Regions from separate parts of the Lysinibacillus sp. S1 genome, predicted to be linked through region 1. Evidence: a T-box and tRNA genes for the amino acid it is inferred to sense, from the RefSeq annotation. Region 1 holds a T-box; the other regions hold tRNA genes.
What was found. The T-box of region 1 lies ahead of ileS (isoleucine--tRNA ligase). A T-box ahead of a tRNA ligase gene usually reads a tRNA of that ligase, here a tRNA-Ile.
Positions count from the first base shown of each region.

Region 2: it has a tRNA-Ile gene. The T-box ahead of ileS (isoleucine--tRNA ligase) is inferred to sense a tRNA for this amino acid. The anticodon was not compared.
Region 3: it has a tRNA-Ile gene. The T-box ahead of ileS (isoleucine--tRNA ligase) is inferred to sense a tRNA for this amino acid. The anticodon was not compared.
Region 4: it has a tRNA-Ile gene. The T-box ahead of ileS (isoleucine--tRNA ligase) is inferred to sense a tRNA for this amino acid. The anticodon was not compared.

Region 1 is NZ_CP173154.1:1,737,731-1,743,067, forward strand. Features, by position in the region: gene ileS (isoleucine--tRNA ligase) at 56-2,824, opposite strand; T-box leader at 2,937-3,160, opposite strand; gene ACHZEU_RS09010 (DivIVA domain-containing protein) at 3,257-3,781, opposite strand; gene ACHZEU_RS09015 (RNA-binding protein) at 3,877-4,665, opposite strand; gene ACHZEU_RS09020 (YggT family protein) at 4,836-5,117, opposite strand; gene ACHZEU_RS09025 (cell division protein SepF) at 5,138-5,337, opposite strand, start outside.
Region 2 is NZ_CP173154.1:3,817,121-3,822,457, forward strand. Features, by position in the region: gene ACHZEU_RS19065 (cysteine desulfurase family protein) at 1-332, shown strand, start outside; rRNA gene rrf (5S ribosomal RNA) at 611-726, shown strand; tRNA gene ACHZEU_RS19075 (tRNA-Val) at 737-812, shown strand; tRNA gene ACHZEU_RS19080 (tRNA-Thr) at 816-891, shown strand; tRNA gene ACHZEU_RS19085 (tRNA-Lys) at 899-974, shown strand; tRNA gene ACHZEU_RS19090 (tRNA-Leu) at 992-1,076, shown strand; tRNA gene ACHZEU_RS19095 (tRNA-Gly) at 1,113-1,187, shown strand; tRNA gene ACHZEU_RS19100 (tRNA-Leu) at 1,193-1,281, shown strand; tRNA gene ACHZEU_RS19105 (tRNA-Arg) at 1,290-1,366, shown strand; tRNA gene ACHZEU_RS19110 (tRNA-Pro) at 1,376-1,452, shown strand; tRNA gene ACHZEU_RS19115 (tRNA-Ala) at 1,468-1,543, shown strand; tRNA gene ACHZEU_RS19120 (tRNA-Met) at 1,572-1,645, shown strand; tRNA gene ACHZEU_RS19125 (tRNA-Ile) at 1,653-1,729, shown strand; tRNA gene ACHZEU_RS19130 (tRNA-Ser) at 1,745-1,837, shown strand; tRNA gene ACHZEU_RS19135 (tRNA-Met) at 1,891-1,965, shown strand; tRNA gene ACHZEU_RS19140 (tRNA-Asp) at 1,969-2,044, shown strand; tRNA gene ACHZEU_RS19145 (tRNA-Phe) at 2,103-2,178, shown strand; tRNA gene ACHZEU_RS19150 (tRNA-Gly) at 2,184-2,257, shown strand; tRNA gene ACHZEU_RS19155 (tRNA-Ile) at 2,259-2,335, shown strand; tRNA gene ACHZEU_RS19160 (tRNA-Asn) at 2,340-2,416, shown strand; tRNA gene ACHZEU_RS19165 (tRNA-Ser) at 2,427-2,517, shown strand; tRNA gene ACHZEU_RS19170 (tRNA-Glu) at 2,520-2,591, shown strand; gene ACHZEU_RS19175 (ABC transporter ATP-binding protein) at 2,731-3,525, opposite strand; gene ACHZEU_RS19180 (iron ABC transporter permease) at 3,541-4,596, opposite strand; gene ACHZEU_RS19185 (iron ABC transporter permease) at 4,596-5,337, opposite strand, start outside.
Region 3 is NZ_CP173154.1:2,471,626-2,476,962, forward strand. Features, by position in the region: gene ACHZEU_RS12250 (MFS transporter) at 1-134, shown strand, start outside; gene ACHZEU_RS12255 (hypothetical protein) at 196-729, opposite strand; gene ACHZEU_RS12260 (nitric oxide synthase oxygenase) at 779-1,825, opposite strand; tRNA gene ACHZEU_RS12265 (tRNA-Glu) at 2,400-2,471, opposite strand; tRNA gene ACHZEU_RS12270 (tRNA-Asn) at 2,473-2,549, opposite strand; tRNA gene ACHZEU_RS12275 (tRNA-Ile) at 2,556-2,629, opposite strand; tRNA gene ACHZEU_RS12280 (tRNA-Gly) at 2,634-2,707, opposite strand; tRNA gene ACHZEU_RS12285 (tRNA-Phe) at 2,713-2,788, opposite strand; tRNA gene ACHZEU_RS12290 (tRNA-Ser) at 2,795-2,887, opposite strand; tRNA gene ACHZEU_RS12295 (tRNA-Ala) at 2,901-2,976, opposite strand; tRNA gene ACHZEU_RS12300 (tRNA-Pro) at 2,992-3,068, opposite strand; tRNA gene ACHZEU_RS12305 (tRNA-Arg) at 3,084-3,160, opposite strand; tRNA gene ACHZEU_RS12310 (tRNA-Lys) at 3,179-3,251, opposite strand; tRNA gene ACHZEU_RS12315 (tRNA-Gln) at 3,265-3,339, opposite strand; tRNA gene ACHZEU_RS12320 (tRNA-His) at 3,349-3,424, opposite strand; tRNA gene ACHZEU_RS12325 (tRNA-Trp) at 3,473-3,546, opposite strand; tRNA gene ACHZEU_RS12330 (tRNA-Tyr) at 3,551-3,634, opposite strand; tRNA gene ACHZEU_RS12335 (tRNA-Thr) at 3,642-3,717, opposite strand; tRNA gene ACHZEU_RS12340 (tRNA-Asp) at 3,726-3,801, opposite strand; tRNA gene ACHZEU_RS12345 (tRNA-Val) at 3,806-3,881, opposite strand; rRNA gene rrf (5S ribosomal RNA) at 3,893-4,008, opposite strand; rRNA gene ACHZEU_RS12355 (23S ribosomal RNA) at 4,076-5,337, opposite strand, start outside.
Region 4 is NZ_CP173154.1:3,809,345-3,814,681, reverse strand. Features, by position in the region: gene nadC (carboxylating nicotinate-nucleotide diphosphorylase) at 1-804, shown strand, start outside; gene nadA (quinolinate synthase NadA) at 791-1,894, shown strand; gene ACHZEU_RS19045 (VOC family protein) at 2,060-2,476, shown strand; tRNA gene ACHZEU_RS19040 (tRNA-Glu) at 2,536-2,607, opposite strand; tRNA gene ACHZEU_RS19035 (tRNA-Ser) at 2,610-2,700, opposite strand; tRNA gene ACHZEU_RS19030 (tRNA-Asn) at 2,711-2,787, opposite strand; tRNA gene ACHZEU_RS19025 (tRNA-Ile) at 2,792-2,868, opposite strand; tRNA gene ACHZEU_RS19020 (tRNA-Gly) at 2,870-2,943, opposite strand; tRNA gene ACHZEU_RS19015 (tRNA-Phe) at 2,949-3,024, opposite strand; tRNA gene ACHZEU_RS19010 (tRNA-Asp) at 3,084-3,159, opposite strand; tRNA gene ACHZEU_RS19005 (tRNA-Met) at 3,163-3,237, opposite strand; tRNA gene ACHZEU_RS19000 (tRNA-Ser) at 3,291-3,383, opposite strand; tRNA gene ACHZEU_RS18995 (tRNA-Ile) at 3,399-3,475, opposite strand; tRNA gene ACHZEU_RS18990 (tRNA-Met) at 3,483-3,556, opposite strand; tRNA gene ACHZEU_RS18985 (tRNA-Ala) at 3,585-3,660, opposite strand; tRNA gene ACHZEU_RS18980 (tRNA-Pro) at 3,677-3,753, opposite strand; tRNA gene ACHZEU_RS18975 (tRNA-Arg) at 3,763-3,839, opposite strand; tRNA gene ACHZEU_RS18970 (tRNA-Leu) at 3,848-3,936, opposite strand; tRNA gene ACHZEU_RS18965 (tRNA-Gly) at 3,942-4,016, opposite strand; tRNA gene ACHZEU_RS18960 (tRNA-Leu) at 4,053-4,137, opposite strand; tRNA gene ACHZEU_RS18955 (tRNA-Lys) at 4,155-4,230, opposite strand; tRNA gene ACHZEU_RS18950 (tRNA-Thr) at 4,238-4,313, opposite strand; tRNA gene ACHZEU_RS18945 (tRNA-Val) at 4,317-4,392, opposite strand; rRNA gene rrf (5S ribosomal RNA) at 4,403-4,518, opposite strand; rRNA gene ACHZEU_RS18935 (23S ribosomal RNA) at 4,629-5,337, opposite strand, start outside.

The DNA.
Region 1 (5,337 bases):
TCAAGGAGACTTGCACATCCTCTACATTTAAATGCAGATTCTTGTTATTTATAGATTAAACGTAATACTTTTCTACAACTTCTGCACAGCGAGCACATACTGTAGGTTGTGCTTCATTTGAACCAACTGTTTCAGAAATTGACCAGCAACGCTCGCATTTCTCACCTGTAGCCTTCTCAACAACAATGGAAACATGCTCAAGTGTTAAAGCTTCAGCAGGTGCCTCTTCGATGGCAGCTACCTCAAAAGCTGAAACGATGGAAAGTTGTGCAAAGTCAATGTTGGCATCGTTCAATAATGCGACAACATCTTCTTTCGCGTAGACAGTGACTTTTGCTTCAAGTGATTTACCAATTGTTTTCGCATTACGTGCTTCCTCTAATGCTTTTAAAATATCATCGCGTACATCAATAATTTTTTCCCATTTTGTACGTATGCTGTCAAAATTCGCTTGAACATCTACCTCTGGGAAATCTGTTAATTGAACAGAAACTTCTTCTACAATACCTTGAGCATGTAGATAAGACCACATTTCATCTGTTGTATGTGGGATAATTGGTGTCATGATTTTTACTAATGTCATCAATGTATCATAAATAACTGTTTGCATCGCACGACGATCCTTATTGTCATGACCCTCGATATAGACTACGTCTTTGGCAATATCAAGATAGAATGAAGATAACTCTACAGCAACGAAATTATTGACTACATGATAGACAGCAGCAAAATCATAGCGATCATAGGCAGCACGCACAGTTTTTAAGACATCCTGTAAGCGCATATACACATATTGATCCATTTCACGAAGCTCAGCATAACTTACACGATCTTTCGTAGGATCGAAATCAGCAATATTGCCGTGTAAGAAACGGAAAGTATTACGAATTTTACGATACACTTCAGATACTTGCTTTAACATATCCATAGAGATGCGGACATCTGCTGTATAGTCAACAGAAGCAACCCATAAACGAAGTATGTCTGCTCCATACTGATCCATTACTTTTTGCGGAATAATCACATTCCCTAAAGATTTACTCATTTTACGTCCTTCACCATCAAGTACAAAACCATGTGTTAAAAGTCCTTTGTATGGTGCATAGCCGTTAATAGCTACAGATGTAATAAGAGAGGAATTAAACCAACCACGATGTTGGTCAGAGCCCTCTAAATAGAGATCAGCTGGATATTTCATACCACGTTCTACTAGTACACCTTGGTGTGATGAACCGGAATCAAACCATACATCCATAATATCATTTTCTTTTGTAAATTCGCCGTTCGGGCTACCTGGATGTGTAAAGCCTTCTGGTAATAACTCTTTTGCTGTTTTTTGGAACCAAATATTTGATCCATTCTCACGGAATAATGCTGAGACATGACTAATTGTTTCAGGTGTAATAATAGGTTCACCATTTTCAGCATAGAAAATCGGAATCGGCACACCCCACGCACGTTGACGTGAAATTACCCAGTCTCCACGATCACGAATCATATTATAAAGACGAGTTTCTCCCCAAGCTGGTGTAAATGCTGTTGCTTTTACAGCCTCTAATAACTCCCCACGGAATGCTTCAACAGATGCAAACCATTGTGGTGTCGCACGATAAATAACAGGCTTTTTCGTACGCCAGTCATGTGGATAGGAGTGCGTAAAGAAATCAAGCTTTTCTAACGCTCCTACTTCTTTTAGTTTTTCTGTGACGAGTTTATTCGCATCATTATAAAACACGCCTTCAAAGCCAGGTGCTTCATCTGTATAACAGCCACTATTATCAAGAGGGCTAAGAATACCTAAACCGTACTGTTTACCAATATGATAATCGTCTTCACCATGCCCTGGGGCTGTATGAACACAACCTGTACCCGCTTCAGCAGTTACGTGTTCACCTACCATAATAAGCGATTCACGATCGTAGAATGGATGTTGTGCTACAATACGATCTAATGCCTCTCCTTTTACTTCTTGTACAACCTCATAGTCTACCCATCCAAGCGTAGTTGCCACTGACTCTAATAACTCTTTGGCAATGATGAATTTTTTATTAGCCACTGCAACTACTACATAGATAVATTCAGGATTCAAAGAAATCCCTAAGTTTGCTGGTAATGTCCATGGTGTTGTTGTCCAAATGATAAATTTAGCATCTGCTGGAACAACACCCTTCGCATCCTTAATTGCAAAGCTTACATAAATGGATGGAGATTTGATGTCCTTATATTCAATTTCAGCTTCCGCCAAAGCAGATTCAGAAGAAGGAGACCAATAAACCGGCTTTAACCCTTTATAGATATAACCTTTTTCCGCCATTTTACCGAATACTTCAATTTGACGAGCTTCAAACTCAGGCTTTAATGTAATATATGGATTTTCCCAATCACCTCGAATGCCTAGACKGCGGAATWGKGCACGTTGATTKTMAMTTTGCYCATAAGCATACTCTTCACAAAGTTGGCGGAATGCTKCTACTGACATTTYTTTACGTTTTACACCTTTGTTAGTCAATGCTTGCTCAATTGGTAAACCATGTGTATCCCAACCTGGAATATAATTGACATGGTAGCCAGTCATGGAGCGATGACGTGTAATCATATCCTTCAATACTTTATTTAGAGCATGGCCTATATGGATATCACCATTTGCATAGGGAGGACCATCATGTAGAACAAATTCTGGTCGACCTTCCGTACGCTCCATCTGTAATTTGTTAATATCCATGCCATTCCATTTTTCTTGCATTTTTGGCTCATTTGCCGGTAAATTTCCACGCATTGGGAAATCTGTTTTTGGCATTAATAAAGTATCTTTGTATTCAACCATTAAAATTCCTCCTTTATTTTACACAAACAGGTAGACATTTTTCTCATAAGACAGTTATTGGCAAAATTATCTAAAACGATTCGGAAACAAACAAAAAAAGCCCTCAATCCCACTAAGGGACGAGAAGCTTCTACTCGCGGTACCACCCTAATTGTAGTACAAAAATTTGCACTACCTCTTAAAAGCACGTTTAACGTCGTGCATCACGAAATAACCTACTTTTTTCAGTTATTTAGCTCAGAAGTGATGTTCAATGCTAGTTGTATGTTTGGGCTCTCACTGTCCCCAAATCGCTYAACAACGCCTAACAAATACTGTCTTCGTCTCTGCTTTTATGCATATCTGTTCAAAATAATTACTATTACAAAGTATATGAAATTCAAACAATCGCGTCAAGTTTCATTTGTCAATTACAGCAATTAAAAAGAAAAGTTAAATATCCTCAGAATCCTGTGCTTCTTCAACAGATGCTTGAATTTCTGTTAAATCGATATCATATTGCAGCAAATGATCCCAGTCATCTGCATTAAGTAAATCCAGCTGTGCTTCTACAAGCATCTTGAAACGATTACGAAATACCTTAGATTGCTTTTTAAGCTCATCAATTTCAATCGTCACCTTACGAGCCTTCGTCAAAGCTTCATTGACAATTCGATCAGCATTTTTTTCAGCTTCTTTTACAATGAGCTTTGCCTCTTTTTGAGAATTTCTTCTCACTTCATCAGCCGCTTCTTGTGCAACGACAATAGACTTCTGCAAAGTTTCTTCTAAGGTGTTGAAATGTCTCGCTTGTTCTAAAGCCATCTCTAATTGCTTATCAACCTCTTTTTTTTCACGAAGCAGAATTTCATAGTCTTTAATAATCTGATCTAAAAATTCATTTACTTCAWCTTCAGCATAACCTCTGAAGGCTTTTGTAAACTCCTTATTATGTATATCAATAGGTGATAATGGCATACAATCCTTCTCTCCTTTACATGTACATTCGTAATTCCTATTATACAATTGTTCCGACAACTTAGCAGTAAAAATTAATGAAATTTACTTCACTTTCAGCTTTTTTGGGCCAATCGACCGACTTGAAGACGGATTTTATCTTTTTTTGTTCGRCCTTCAGTCATAATAATTTTCACCCTACCACTTCCACGTATCGATAAAATATCTCCCTCTTGTAATTCAAAAGCAACTGTATCTCTTTCTGTCCAATTTACACGAACTTTTTTCCCAGTAATTAAAGCTTGAGCTTTTTGGCGTGATACATTTAATACAGTCGCAATAATTACATCTAAGCGCATGGAAGATACTGTATGAGATTCCTCCAACCATTCTTCCTCATTTACAATAAGGGAATCCGCTTCTTTTAAAGACTCAATATGCACCTTAACTTTACCAATACCTGTTAAATGTAACCGAACATATTCTGCTACCTCTTGAGCTACAACGAATTGCACCTGCTGATCATTTACACGAATATCACCAAATTTGCCACGGTTTAAACCTAATGAAAGCAACGCACCTAAAACATCAGGATGTCGTAATTGGACAAATTTCACTGGATATTGAATCGTAAAGGCCACTAACTGAAAGTCTTCTTCTATTGCTTCATAGTAAGTAGGAAAAATAAGCATACGCTGCCTCTCCGCCTCTTCAAATAAACCTGTGCATGCAGTTTTTAGGGTATCATTTTGCCCGATAATCGATGTCACAATAAAACGTTGTCTTGGATCAAGAAAATCTGTCAGCTTAGGCGCATAACGATCTTCAACCTCACGCTGCCAGCTTATTACCTGTTCAATAAAGGGCTGTTCATCTTTTCGAAAATGCTGGATTAAGTGTTCCATCTTGTTGTCTCCTCTTTYAYTAGTTCCATTTTKCTTTGTTAGTTGGAAACTTAGTATTCCCAATTAATGACGTTTGGACGTCATTGTTTTAAAATTTTTTATTAGTCGCTTTAGTAGCATAGAAAATTAAAATAAATAAAAAATCCCCACCAAAACGTGAGGATTTACTTCTAAGCGAACATAAAATATATTTTCTGAATGACTATATAAAGCCCTCTTTCTATAAAATTCAGCATAAAGATGGCCACAATTGGCGAAATATCAATCATACCAAGAGGCGGAATGAATTTCCTAAAAATCCCTAAATATGGCTCACAAACTTTTTCAAGCATGCGACCAATTGCTGAATTTTGAGCGGCAGGCACCCAAGACATTAAGATATATGCAATTAGCATGAATGAGTAAATCTTAAATGCTAATGATACATAACCAAGTATAATAAAAAAAGTCATATAAACTACAATCCTCGCTATTAATTATCGTCTAAAATAAAGTTTGTAATTTCACCAGTCACTTCTACATTATCTGGCGTACAAAGGAAGATATCTTTACCGATACGTTGAATATCTCCAGCAAGAGCATAGACTGTGCCACTTAAAAAATCAATAATGCGTTTACCTTGTTCTCTTTCGATACGTTGCAAATTGACAATTGTTGCACGTTTATTTTTTA
Region 2 (5,337 bases), 2.1 Mb from region 1:
AATTGCAACATTATGAAACGCTAAGAAATTATTTTGAAAATAATTTACCTGAAAAATGTCAGCTCGTTGAGTGTAAACAGCAACTACCTAATATTTGTGGGGTAATGATGGAAAAAGTAGAGGGACAATATGTTCTTTTAAAGTTAAATGAGGCGGGAATCTGTATCTCTACAGGTAGTGCATGTGATATTCATAGTGAATCGGGAACAAAGGCTATTCTATCAATGGGGTTCTCTTTGGAAGCGGCACGCCAATTTTTTAGAATATCTTTTGGTCCTTCCACTAAACTTGAGGATATTGTAAAATTAAAAATAGAGCTTTCAAATATTTAACGAAAAGACGAGTGAAGGATTATCTATATTCTTCACTTGTAGTGAAATAGATTATAAGTTAATAATATCGGCCAAATAAAATAATTGTTTTCTTTTGAACCAACAATTGCTATAATATTTTGCAGGGCAATATTTTCTCTTACTTAACAAAAATATCTTTAAAAAGTAATAATTTCTTTTTTTTATAAAAAAGTATTGCACAATGTTAGAAAACGTTATACAATAATTCTTGTCTTGAAGGACAGGTAAACAACTTCAAAACAAGATACATAACAAAGTCTAGTGATGATGGCAAAGAGGTCACACCCGTTCCCATACCGAACACGGAAGTTAAGCTCTTTAGCGCCGATGGTAGTTGGGGGCTTCCCCCTGTGAGAGTAGGACGTCGCTAGGCATAATACCCAGGAGGATTAGCTCAGCTGGGAGAGCATCTGCCTTACAAGCAGAGGGTCGGCGGTTCGAGCCCGTCATCCTCCACCATATGCCGGTTTAGCTCAGCAGGTAGAGCAACTGACTTGTAATCAGTAGGTCGTGGGTTCGATTCCTATAGCCGGCACCATTTTTTCGAGCCATTAGCTCAGTTGGTAGAGCATCTGACTTTTAATCAGAGGGTCGAAGGTTCGAGTCCTTCATGGCTCACCATTTATAAATAATAATAAGCGGGTGTGGCGGAATTGGCAGACGCACTAGACTTAGGATCTAGCGCCGCAAGGCGTGGGGGTTCGACTCCCTTCACCCGCACCATTATTTTCATTGCCAGATAAAAAAGCTTATGCACATGCGGAAGTAGTTCAGTGGTAGAACACCACCTTGCCAAGGTGGGGGTCGCGAGTTCGAACCTCGTCTTCCGCTCCAAATGTGCCGGGGTGGCGGAACTGGCAGACGCACAGGACTTAAAATCCTGCGGTAGGTGACTACCGTACCGGTTCGATTCCGGTCCTCGGCACCATTTTAAATGCGCCCGTAGCTCAATTGGATAGAGCGTCTGACTACGGATCAGAAGGTTATGGGTTCGACTCCTGTCGGGCGCGCCAAAAGAACAACGGGAAGTAGCTCAGCTTGGTAGAGCACTTGGTTTGGGACCAAGGGGTCGCAGGTTCGAATCCTGTCTTCCCGACCATTTCCAAAAAATTATGGGGCCTTAGCTCAGCTGGGAGAGCGCCTGCCTTGCACGCAGGAGGTCAGCGGTTCGATCCCGCTAGGCTCCACCATAAGTAAATTAACCAGTATAAAGATCCTGGCGGCGTAGCTCAGCTGGCTAGAGCGTACGGTTCATACCCGTAAGGTCGGGGGTTCGATCCCCTCTGCCGCCATCTTAAAGGACCTTTAGCTCAGTTGGTTAGAGCAGACGGCTCATAACCGTCCGGTCGCAGGTTCGAGTCCTGCAAGGTCCACCATTTATATATTGTAACGGAGGTATACCCAAGTCTGGCTGAAGGGATCGGTCTTGAAAACCGACAGGCGGGTAACACCGCGCGGGGGTTCGAATCCCTCTACCTCCTCCAGTTTTAAATTTTTATAAATGGTGCTTTAAAAACTCGAAACAACATAAAATTATCGCGGGGTGGAGCAGTGGTAGCTCGTCGGGCTCATAACCCGAAGGTCGTTGGTTCAAATCCGGCCCCCGCAACCAAAAGGTCCCGTGGTGTAGCGGTTAACATGCCTGCCTGTCACGCAGGAGATCGCCGGTTCGATCCCGGTCGGGACCGCCATTTTTAAAATAAAAGTCATGAGAAGCAAAAAAGTGAGCAAGCTTAGCATGGACGAAATGGGTCAGTAGCTCAGTTGGTAGAGCATTAGATTGAAGCTCTAAGTGTCGGCGGTTCGATTCCGTCCTGACCCACCATTTATGCGGGTGTAGTTTAATGGTAAAACCTCAGCCTTCCAAGCTGATGTCGTGGGTTCGATTCCCATCACCCGCTCCAAGGGCCTATAGCTCAGCTGGTTAGAGCGCACGCCTGATAAGCGTGAGGTCGATGGTTCGAGTCCATTTAGGCCCACCATTATTCCGAAGTAGCTCAGTTGGTAGTAGCACCTGACTGTTAATCAGGTTGTCGCAGGTTCGAGTCCTGCCTTCGGAGCCATTTTTATTTTGGGGAAGTACTCAAGAGGCTGAAGAGGCGCCCCTGCTAAGGGTGTAGGTCGGGTAACCGGCGCGAGGGTTCAAATCCCTCCTTCTCCGCCATGGGCCCGTTGGTCAAGTGGTTAAGACACCGCCCTTTCACGGCGGTAACACGGGTTCGAATCCCGTACGGGTCATACTAAGTGCAGTAGATGAATTTACATCTACTGCACTTTTTAATTTACTTGATATTTAGATTTATAACATAGCTATAATAAATGAAAGCCTACACAGAATGATTAAACTGTGTAGGCTTGTTGTTTTTTAAATTAGTGATTAAATTTTTCGTCCTTTTCCATATGGGATGCAAAGAGGTGTACCAAAGATTGGATCTGTCGTCATTTGGCAATCAAGTTCAAACACATGATTAACTAAATCAGTGGTCATAATTTCTTCTGGTTTCCCTTGACGATAGACACCACGGTCACGCACTGTAATAATATGATCGGCATAGCGACAAGCAAGATTAATATCATGTAGTACCATAACAATAGTTCTCTTTTGCTGTTGGTTCAATTCGAATAGTAAATCTAAAACGTCTATTTGATGAGTTAAATCTAAGTATGTCGTAGGCTCGTCTAAAAGAATGATATCTGTATCTTGAGCAAGCGTCATAGCTATCCAAGCACGTTGACGTTGTCCCCCTGATAGCTCATCTACTGGTCTATCTTGTAAATGCTCGGTACCTGTAGCTTTTAAAGCGTTTAAAACGATTTCTTCATCTTTTTCAGTCCACTGTTGTCGCCAACTTTGGTAAGGATAGCGACCTTGTTTCACAAGTTGTAGGACAGTTAAGCCTTCTGGTGCAACAGGAGATTGAGGAAGAATAGAGAGGTTTTTAGCCACTTGTTTTGTTGATAATTTAAAAATATCCTCACCGTCTAATAAAACGGAGCCTTTTTTAGGTTTTAATAATCGAGCAATGGAGCGTAAGAGTGTGGATTTACCACAGCCATTCGCTCCGATTAATACAGTAATTTCATTCAAAGGAATAGATAAATTGAGATCTTCGATAATATTGAAATCACCATAACTTAATGTTAGAGATTTGGTTAATAAAGATTCAGTCATGTAGTATAGACTCCTTTATTTTTTAGGGTTTCTAAATAATAAATAAATAAAGTAAGGAGCACCGATAGCAGCAGTAAAGACGCCTGCGGGTACTTCTAATGGGCTAAATGCTGTACGACCTATAATATCTGCAACCATTACAAGCAATGCACCAATTGCAGCGGATGCTGGAATAAGTACACCGAACGATGAACCAACAATGCGTCGTGCAATATGAGGAGCCATTAATCCTACAAACCCAATAGCACCAGCAAATGCTATGGCACTCGCTACTAAACTGGAACATAATAGAATTAAGTAAAGGCGTGTTTTTTGAACAGGTTGCCCTAGGCTTGATGCTGTATCATCACCTAATTCTTGAACATTTAACTGCCGAGTAATAAAAAAGGTGATAAGTAGAAGTACAATAATCAATGGAACAACGATTTGTACTTGATCCCAATCCGAACTTTTGACACTACCCGTAATCCATTTATTCGCTTCACTTGCTTGATAAATTGGGCCGATAATCATTAACATTGTAGTAATTGCTTGCATGAATGCCGACACGCTAATACCGATTAAGACAAGACGATTTGGTGTGACACCATCTTTCCAAGCAAATAGGTAGACTATACATCCGACGATAGTAGCCCCTATGAATCCTGCTAATGGCAACCACTCTATACTAACTGTTAAAGAGTGATTAGAATCACTGAAAATGGCTAAGAAACCAACAACCGCTGCCCCACCACCAGCAGATATGCCGATTATATCAGGTGAGGCAAGTGGATTTTTAATGATTCCTTGTAAAACTGCACCTGCGACGGCTAATGCCATTCCAGCAAACAAGGCCATGAAAATTCGAGGCATTCGAAAATCAATAATAATCAGTTGATCAAAATCTGAGCCGTAACCAAAAAAAGCTTGTAAAACTTTAAATGGATTGATGAATGAATCACCAAATGATGCACTAAGAAAGAAAACGGCAAGAGTTAGTATGCAAATCACTGTTAATTTTTTTATAGCTTGTACATCTATTAAAAATGAAATTTTTTGTTGAAGTAAACGAATTGTTTTTACATGTTTCATTATTTTTTTCCACCTTTTCGCGCAAGGTAAATAAAGAATGGTGTGCCAATCATAGCAGTCATGACGCCTACTGGAACTTCTTGTGGCATGATAATATAACGAGCCGCAACATCAGCCAGCAATAAAAGTATCCCCCCAAGTAAAGCAGCCATAGGAATAAGCCATCGATGATCAGTGCCGACAAACTTGCGCGCAAAATGGGGAACGACAATCCCTATAAAACCAATGGGGCCAGCAATTGCAACTGCTCCCCCTGCTAAAAAAATAACAATAAGACCGACCAATATCTTCATAAGTCCTAAACGTAAACCAAGACCTCTTGCTACATCATCGCCAAGAGCAAGAATATTCATTTTGGGGGAAATGATGAGGGCAGCAATCCACCCAATTACTAGATACGGTAGAACAGATAGTAGAATTTCAAGTTTTCTACCTTGTACAGAACCTGCTAACCAAAACAAAACTTGATCAAGCTCTGCTTCATTTGTAGCGAGTAAACCTTGCGTAAATGATGCAAATAGGGCACTGATGGCAGCACCAGCTAAAGTTATTTTCACTGGAGTAACAGCATCTCTACCTGAGAAACTAATTCCATAAACGGATAAAGCAGCGATTGCTGCACCAAGAAATGCAATCCACGCAAAAGATTGCAAGCTTGAAATGTGGAAAAAAATCATGGCAAAGACAACAGCAAAGCCTGCTCCTGCATTAATGCCCAAAATTCCAGGAGAGGCTAATGGA
Region 3 (5,337 bases), 730 kb from region 1:
TTGGTCCTATTCTTTTTGGCTACTTGCATGATTTATTTGGCGGCTGGAATATTGCGGGATGGCTCTTTGTCGTTGTAGCAATGTTACTCTTCTTTTGCTCAATGAGAGCCTCTAAGGATGAATATGTGCATTAAAATTAAATAAAGCAGGTGGATTTGATTCCTCCATCTGCTCTATTTCTATAGTGTTTACACATTACTTAATTGTCGGGTTGCGGAGTAATGTTAGCAATTCAGCAAGGCATTCTGATGCTTCATTATTATGAGCTGTTATAGTAGAAAAAATAGGAACAGCCTCTTGTAAAAGCATATAACTATAATAGTAATAGCCTACAAAAGCTTGCTCCTCATAGCCCTTTGGCGTTTCTTTCTCCCACTCCTGCTCATCATTATCCTCATTTTCTATCCACAAATAGTTGACGTCTAATAGCTCCTGCATATTTTTAACAGTATTGACTGGGTCGAGATAATCCTTGGTAATAGCATGTGCCACAGCTAAATATAACTGTACCTCTTGTAAGGAGACAACCTCTAATTTTTTACGAGTAAGCTTTTTTAGCAGGACAAGCAAAACCCATGGTGTCACCTGCCACAGTGTACCTTGATGTTCAATTAATTCAGCTAGTTGTGTGTATTGCTCCTGTTCTATCAGCTTAGGAATGGCTGTACCTCTACCATAAGGTGTCGTCAATTGTCTCCATGGGATATTGGGAATTTGCTGATCTAACATAGTAAGCCCTCTCTCATCAAAAGTATCGAAAGTAAACAATTCTTTTACACTAATAGCATGGTTTTTGATAAAAATAATTTGGTGTATGATAAATATTTACATAGGGTTTATGGAATATATGAGTTGTGGCAGGGGAAAGTGGTGGGATTAACCATGTCCAGTTGCCTGTAACTTCTCTTCCTGTTGATTTTTCTGCCTCCTCAAACAATTTAAACTGCTGAGCTGCTGTATGATGATCAACAATGCTCACACCATCTTCTTTAAATGAGTGAAGAACAGCAATATTAAGTTCTACTAAAGCACGATCACGCCAAAGAGACGCTTGTTTGGTTGTATCAAGATTAAAAATCTCTGCAATTGCAGGTAACATATTATAACGATCATGATCTGCTAAATTTCGTGCGCCAATCTCTGTTCCCATATACCAGCCGTTAAATGGAGCTGCTTGAAAATCAATTCCAGCCATTTGAAAACGCATACTCGAAATAATAGGTACGGCATACCACTTCATTCCTAATTTTTCCACATCGTTTGACTCTGGATGACGGATTGAGACCTCTACTATATTTTCTTCAGGAATTACAAACATTTGAGGAGCACGATTATCTACCTGTATAACGAGTGGTAGTACATCAAAATCAGTTCCTTTACCTCTCCATCCTAACGACTCACACACTTTTGTAAATTTAATGGACTGTGAATCTCCAATAATGCCTGCATCTGTTTCATAGCCTGCATAACGAATTAGTTGATGATTCCAAATCCGTACTCTATCTGAAGCAAACACTGTTATAGTTGGACGAATTTTCCCATGATTTGTCGCATAATCAATATGTTCTAGTAATTTTTGAAAAATAGCCTTTTCATCTAAAACATCACGTGCATCTACCACATGCAGTGACTGCCAAAACAGACGTCCAATACACTTATTGCTATTTCGCCATGCCACACGTGCGCCAAAAACTAGCTCCTCTGTTGTTGGGTGATATTTACCTGCATCCTTAACTGCCTGTAATCTATTCTTTAACCAAAGTTCTGATTCATTTTGTTCTGTCTGATATAGACTTAAAAATTGCTGTATCTCCTGTATATTCATATCGATTCCTCCACTTATCCTCATATTAGAGGAACAAAACAACAAGCACCATGAAAATAGTAATTGAAAAAACATACATATTTTATATATGAAATAGTTTGTTCATATTTACTCTATAGACTCTCTTTCGTAAGAGAATGTAAGGGAGAAAGATTTTAATTATTATAAAAAGGCTACAGTAGTCATGTAGCCTTTTTCAGGGGGTTGTAGAACAAAGAAATCAATAGAATTTTTGTAAATGGTGAAAAAGCTATACGTTCTGGGCTACTTACTTGCTGCTGTTGCTTCGCTTTCGCATAGAGCAGAACCAGTTTCACAAATTCTCTGGCCAGGATTTCGCCTGTATCGCTATACTAGAGAAGTCGTCAAGCAGCCTTCACAAAAGTATTGACCATGGAAGTGTACGTGGTAAGTGAAACGGCTTATAGGATGCCCATAGTAAGATGCTAGGGGAATTAAATTCAGTCCCTCACCTTGCAAATAGGTCTTTTTCTGCTATTGCATTATCTTTTATCGTTTAAAGAACAGGAGAATAGAAAAAAGCATGTAACACACATCTGTGCTACATGCTTGATGACCCGTACGGGATTCGAACCCGTGTTACCGCCGTGAAAGGGCGGTGTCTTAACCACTTGACCAACGGGCCGTGGCTCCGAAGGCAGGACTCGAACCTGCGACAACCTGATTAACAGTCAGGTGCTACTACCAACTGAGCTACTTCGGAATAATATGGGCCTAAATGGACTCGAACCATCGACCTCACGCTTATCAGGCGTGCGCTCTAACCAGCTGAGCTATAGGCCCATTTTGGAGCGGGTGATGAGAATCGAACTCACGACATCAGCTTGGAAGGCTGAGGTTTTACCATTAAACTACACCCGCAATAATGGTGGGTCAGGACGGAATCGAACCGCCGACACTTAGAGCTTCAATCTAATGCTCTACCAACTGAGCTACTGACCCGAAAAATGGAGGAGGTAGAGGGATTCGAACCCCCGCGCGGTGTTACCCGCCTGTCGGTTTTCAAGACCGATCCCTTCAGCCAGACTTGGGTATACCTCCAAAAATATTACAATGGTGGAGCCTAGCGGGATCGAACCGCTGACCTCCTGCGTGCAAGGCAGGCGCTCTCCCAGCTGAGCTAAGGCCCCATTTATCATGAAAGATGGTCGGAATGACAGGATTCGAACCTACGACCCCTTGGTCCCAAACCAAGTGCTCTACCAAGCTGAGCTACATTCCGTAAACATGATTTTATTGGCGCGCCCGACAGGAGTCGAACCCATAACCTTCTGATCCGTAGTCAGACGCTCTATCCAATTGAGCTACGGGCGCATGTTAATTAAAAAATGATGAGCCATGAAGGACTCGAACCTTCGACCCTCTGATTAAAAGTCAGATGCTCTACCAACTGAGCTAATGGCTCGTGAAATTAAAAATGGCTGGGGTACTAGGATTCGAACCTAGGCATGACGGAATCAAAATCCGTTGCCTTACCGCTTGGCTATACCCCAATTTTAAAATGGGGCGACTGATGGGAATCGAACCCACGAATGTCGGAACCACAATCCGATGCGTTAACCACTTCGCCACAATCGCCACTATATAGATTATATTAGCTGTATTATGAACGAGTACCTCAATACCTGGCAGGGGCAGTAGGAATCGAACCCACACCAAAGGTTTTGGAGACCTCTATTCTACCGTTGAACTATGCCCCTAAAATGGTGGAGGGGGACGGATTCGAACCGCCGAACCCTAAGGAGCGGATTTACAGTCCGCCGCGTTTAGCCACTTCGCTACCCCTCCAAGGGAATGGTGCCGGCGATAGGAGTCGAACCCACGACCTACTGATTACAAGTCAGTTGCTCTACCAACTGAGCTACACCGGCAATAATAATGGCGGTCCCGACCGGGATCGAACCGGCGATCTCCTGCGTGACAGGCAGGCATGTTAACCGCTACACCACGGGACCAAAATGGTGGAGGATGACGGGCTCGAACCGCCGACCCCCTGCTTGTAAGGCAGGTGCTCTCCCAGCTGAGCTAATCCTCCACAAAAAATAAGCGAAGCGACGTCCTACTCTCACAGGGGGAAGCCCCCAACTACCATCGGCGCTAAAGAGCTTAACTTCCGTGTTCGGTATGGGAACGGGTGTGACCTCTTTGCCATCATCACTTCACTTATTCAGCTGAAAGACTTATTCTTTCAAAACTAGATAAACGATACATTGAATGTTTCAAACTTTTTTGGTTAAGTCCTCGATCGATTAGTATTCGTCAGCTCCATGTGTCACCACACTTCCACCTCGAACCTATCTACCTCATCGTCTTTGAGGGATCTTACTTACTTGCGTAATGGGAAATCTCATCTTGAGGGGGGCTTCATGCTTAGATGCTTTCAGCACTTATCCCGTCCACACATAGCTACCCAGCGATGCCTTTGGCAAGACAACTGGTACACCAGCGGTGTGTCCATCCCGGTCCTCTCGTACTAAGGACAGCTCCTCTCAAATTTCCTACGCCCACGACGGATAGGGACCGAACTGTCTCACGACGTTCTGAACCCAGCTCGCGTACCGCTTTAATGGGCGAACAGCCCAACCCTTGGGACCGACTACAGCCCCAGGATGCGATGAGCCGACATCGAGGTGCCAAACCTCCCCGTCGATGTGGACTCTTGGGGGAGATAAGCCTGTTATCCCCGGGGTAGCTTTTATCCGTTGAGCGATGGCCCTTCCATGCGGAACCACCGGATCACTAAGCCCGTCTTTCGACCCTGCTCGACTTGTAGGTCTCGCAGTCAAGCTCCCTTGTGCCTTTACACTCTACGAATGATTTCCAACCATTCTGAGGGAACCTTTGGGCGCCTCCGTTACCTTTTAGGAGGCGACCGCCCCAGTCAAACTGTCCGCCTGACACTGTCTCCTGCCCCGCTAAGGGGCATGGGTTAGAATTTCAATACAACCAGGGTAGTATCCCACCGACGCCTCCTTCGAAGCTGGCGCTCCGAGATCTCTGGCTCCTACCTATCCTGTACAAGTTGTACCAAAATTCAATATCAGGCTACAGTAAAGCTCCACGGGGTCTTTCCGTCCTGTCGCGGGTAACCTGCATCTTCACAGGTACTATAATTTCACCGAGTCTCTCGTTGAGACAGTGCCCAGATCGTTACGCCTTTCGTGCGGGTCGGAACTTACCCGACAAGGAATTTCGCTACCTTAGGACCGTTATAGTTACGGCCGCCGTTTACTGGGGCTTCAATTCGCAGCTTCGCTTGCGCTAACCACTCCTCTTAACCTTCCAGCACCGGGCAGGCGTCAGCCCCTATACGTCACCTTACGGTTTTGCAGAGACCTGTGTTTTTGCTAAACAGTCGCCTGGGCCTATTCACTGCGGCTCTCATGCGCTTGCACGCTCAAGAGCACCCCTTCTCCCGAAGTTACGGGGTCATTTTGCCGAGTTCCTTAACGAGAGTTCTCTCGCACACCTTAGGATTCTCTCCTCGACTA
Region 4 (5,337 bases), 2.1 Mb from region 1:
GATGGAGATTTATCGAGTGAATTTATCTTTTCAGCCGAACAACAGGGAGCTTTTTCTTTTTACGCGAAAGAAAGCGGAATTTTTTGTGGGGCTAACATTATTGAGCATGGCTTTCTCTTACTCGATCGATCAATCGAAGTCAACCTTCATACAAAAGATGGAGAGATGGTGAAGTCAGGTGATGTACTCGCTGTGATTAAAGGTCCCTTACAAAAATTATTAATCGGTGAGCGTGTCATTTTAAATCTTATTCAACGTATGTCTGCTATTGCAACGGCTGCCCATCTTGCCGTTCAAGAAACAGTAGGTACTCACGCAAAAATATGTGATACGCGTAAAACACTACCAGGACTGCGTATGCTAGATAAATATGCTGTTCGAATTGGTGGTGCTTTTAATCATCGTAATGGCCTGTATGACGCAATTATGCTAAAGGATAATCATATTGCCTTTGCTGGTAGCATTACAAAGGCAGTTCAGACCGCTAGAGCGAAAGTCGGTCATACCGTAAAAATTGAAGTTGAAATTGAAACAAAAGAACAATTAGAAGAAGCTATCAACGCAGGAGCAGATATTATTATGTTTGATAACCGTAGCCCAGAAGAAATCCGTGCATGGCTTCCCATTGTTCCTCCCACTATTGCGACTGAAGCATCTGGGGGCATCACACTTGAAAATTTAAAGGCTTATGCCCAAACGGGTATTCAATGGATTTCACTTGGCTCCTTAACACATTCAGTTAAAGCTTTTGATATTAGTGCACTCGTTCAAATGAAAGGAGATCATTCCCTTGTCCATCACTAGTTTATTACAACAGACGACATTACTCCCAGAGCATTATCGGGCACTATCTGTAAAGGAAATGGAATCTCGTATTTTATCAATAAAGAAAAAATTAGGTCCTAAATTATTTATTCCTGGCCACCATTATCAAAAAGATGAAGTCATTCAATTTGCAGATGCAACTGGGGATTCTTTACAGTTAGCTCAATTATCCGCAGCAAATAAGGAAGCTGAACACATCGTATTTTGCGGTGTACATTTTATGGCAGAAACTGCTGATATGCTGACAACGAAACAGCAACATGTCTATTTACCAGATATGCGCGCTGGTTGTTCAATGGCTGATATGGCTGATATTTATCAAACTGAACAAGCATGGCCAATTCTTCAAGAACTCTTTGGTGATACGATTATTCCTCTAACCTATGTTAACTCAACTGCGGCTATTAAAGCCTTTACTGGAAGACATGGTGGTGCTTGTGTCACTTCATCGAATGCAAAGGAACTTGTTCAATGGGCTTTTACCCAAAAACAGCGTATCTTCTTTTTACCTGACCAACATTTAGGAAGAAATACTGCCTATGATTTAGGTATACCTCTTGAAAATATGGCTGTTTGGAATCCGCATAAGAACTTGCTCGAAACAAAAGAGCCACTTGAAAATATCCAGGTTATTCTTTGGAAGGGTCACTGCTCTGTGCACGAAGGTTTTACTGTTCAACATACAGAGGTTATTCGCAAAGAACACCCGACTATGAGGATAATTGTTCACCCTGAGTGCAGCCGTGAAGTGGTTGCAGCGGCTGATGATGCAGGCTCCACAAAATACATTATTGATACAATCAATCGAGCTCCAAGCGGATCTGCATGGGCAATTGGAACAGAAATGAACCTTGTCAATCGCATTATTAAGCAGCATCCTGATAAACATATTGTCTCCTTAAACGAAAACTTTTGTCCTTGTTTAACAATGAATCGAATTGACCTTCCACATTTGTTATGGAGCTTAGAAAATATTGAGCAAGGTCAACCTCATAACCGTATACAAGTAGATGAACATACTACCGCTGAAGCACTTAGTTCACTTGAAAGAATGCTAGCCAGAGGATAAATAGTTAAAACTTTTTAAACAGAAAGGTTGAAGATATAACCTTTCTGTTTTTGTTGACATAACGCCTACTTCTAATAGTGCTAATGGCTTCCATTTGCGCCCCGCTTTGCTATAATTGACACGACTTTATGCTCCATGATACTGTCAATTTGGAGGTGATACTAAATGGCTTTTCAATCGAAAAATATCTTTATCAATTTACCAGTAAAAGATCTAAACAAATCTATCAGTTTTTTTAAGGAATTAGGTTTTGAGTTCAATCAACAATTCAGTGATGAAACAACAGCCTCAATGATTATTAGCGAAAATATCTTCGTATTAATAATGGTTGAAGAACGATTTAAAGGATTTAGTAAAAAAGAAGTTACAGATACTACTACTTCTGCAGAAGCAATCTTATGTCTCTCTGCTGAAAACCGAGAACAAGTAGATCAATTAGTGAATAAGGCACTTGCCTCTGGTGGTAAACCTTATAGTGAACCACAAGATCACGGATTTATGTATGGTTGGGGTTTTCAAGATGTAGATGGGCATATCTGGGAAGTAGTTTATATGGATGAAAATGCATTGAATCAAGAGTAAATTTTGTATCTATGAATATCAAAAAACAGTAGATGCAATTGCATCTACTGTTTTTAGTATGACCCGTACGGGATTCGAACCCGTGTTACCGCCGTGAAAGGGCGGTGTCTTAACCACTTGACCAACGGGCCCATGGCGGAGAAGGAGGGATTTGAACCCTCGCGCCGGTTACCCGACCTACACCCTTAGCAGGGGCGCCTCTTCAGCCTCTTGAGTACTTCCCCAAAATAAAAATGGCTCCGAAGGCAGGACTCGAACCTGCGACAACCTGATTAACAGTCAGGTGCTACTACCAACTGAGCTACTTCGGAATAATGGTGGGCCTAAATGGACTCGAACCATCGACCTCACGCTTATCAGGCGTGCGCTCTAACCAGCTGAGCTATAGGCCCTTGGAGCGGGTGATGGGAATCGAACCCACGACATCAGCTTGGAAGGCTGAGGTTTTACCATTAAACTACACCCGCATAAATGGTGGGTCAGGACGGAATCGAACCGCCGACACTTAGAGCTTCAATCTAATGCTCTACCAACTGAGCTACTGACCCATTTCGTCCATGCTAAGCTTGCTCACTTTTTTGCTTCTCATGACTTTTATCTTTAAAAATGGCGGTCCCGACCGGGATCGAACCGGCGATCTCCTGCGTGACAGGCAGGCATGTTAACCGCTACACCACGGGACCTTTTGGTTGCGGGGGCCGGATTTGAACCAACGACCTTCGGGTTATGAGCCCGACGAGCTACCACTGCTCCACCCCGCGATAATTTTATGTTGTTTCGAGTTTTTAAAGCACCATTTATAAAAATTTAAAACTGGAGGAGGTAGAGGGATTCGAACCCCCGCGCGGTGTTACCCGCCTGTCGGTTTTCAAGACCGATCCCTTCAGCCAGACTTGGGTATACCTCCGTTACAATATATAAATGGTGGACCTTGCAGGACTCGAACCTGCGACCGGACGGTTATGAGCCGTCTGCTCTAACCAACTGAGCTAAAGGTCCTTTAAGATGGCGGCAGAGGGGATCGAACCCCCGACCTTACGGGTATGAACCGTACGCTCTAGCCAGCTGAGCTACGCCGCCAGGATCTTTATACTGGTTAATTTACTTATGGTGGAGCCTAGCGGGATCGAACCGCTGACCTCCTGCGTGCAAGGCAGGCGCTCTCCCAGCTGAGCTAAGGCCCCATAATCTTTTTGGAAATGGTCGGGAAGACAGGATTCGAACCTGCGACCCCTTGGTCCCAAACCAAGTGCTCTACCAAGCTGAGCTACTTCCCGTTGTTCTTTTGGCGCGCCCGACAGGAGTCGAACCCATAACCTTCTGATCCGTAGTCAGACGCTCTATCCAATTGAGCTACGGGCGCATTTAAAATGGTGCCGAGGACCGGAATCGAACCGGTACGGTAGTCACCTACCGCAGGATTTTAAGTCCTGTGCGTCTGCCAGTTCCGCCACCCCGGCACATTTGGAGCGGAAGACGAGGTTCGAACTCGCGACCCCCACCTTGGCAAGGTGGTGTTCTACCACTGAACTACTTCCGCATGTGCATAAGCTTTTTTATCTGGCAATGAAAATAATGGTGCGGGTGAAGGGAGTCGAACCCCCACGCCTTGCGGCGCTAGATCCTAAGTCTAGTGCGTCTGCCAATTCCGCCACACCCGCTTATTATTATTTATAAATGGTGAGCCATGAAGGACTCGAACCTTCGACCCTCTGATTAAAAGTCAGATGCTCTACCAACTGAGCTAATGGCTCGAAAAAATGGTGCCGGCTATAGGAATCGAACCCACGACCTACTGATTACAAGTCAGTTGCTCTACCTGCTGAGCTAAACCGGCATATGGTGGAGGATGACGGGCTCGAACCGCCGACCCTCTGCTTGTAAGGCAGATGCTCTCCCAGCTGAGCTAATCCTCCTGGGTATTATGCCTAGCGACGTCCTACTCTCACAGGGGGAAGCCCCCAACTACCATCGGCGCTAAAGAGCTTAACTTCCGTGTTCGGTATGGGAACGGGTGTGACCACTTTGCCATCAGCAGAAGCCTATTGTTAAGCTTCCATACACTTCGTACTAATGTATCTAAAAGCTCTCTTTATAGAAAGAGTTGTTCTTTCAAAACTGGATAAACGGCGCATTGAATGTTTCAAACTTTTTGGTTAAGTCCTCGATCGATTAGTATTCGTCAGCTCCATGTGTCACCACACTTCCACCTCGAACCTATCTACCTCATCGTCTTTGAGGGATCTTACTTACTTGCGTAATGGGAAATCTCATCTTGAGGGGGGCTTCATGCTTAGATGCTTTCAGCACTTATCCCGTCCACACATAGCTACCCAGCGATGCCTTTGGCAAGACAACTGGTACACCAGCGGTGTGTCCATCCCGGTCCTCTCGTACTAAGGACAGCTCCTCTCAAATTTCCTACGCCCACGACGGATAGGGACCGAACTGTCTCACGACGTTCTGAACCCAGCTCGCGTACCGCTTTAATGGGCGAACAGCCCAACCCTTGGGACCGACTACAGCCCCAGGATGCGATGAGCCGACATCGAGGTGCCAAACCTCCCCGTCGATGTGGACTCTTGGGGGAGATAAGCCTGTTATCCCCGGGGTAGCTTTTATCCGTTGAGCGATGGCCCTTCCATGCGGAACCACCGGATCACTAAGCCCGTCTTTCGACCCTGCTCGACTTGTAGGTCTCGCAGTCAAGCTCCCTTGTGCCTTTACACTCTACGAATGATTTCCAACCATTCTGAGGGAACCTTTGGGCGCCTCCGTTACCTTTTAGGAGGCGACCGCCCCAGTCAAACTGTCCGCCTGACACTGTCTCCTGCCCCGCTAAGGGGCATGGGTTAGAATTT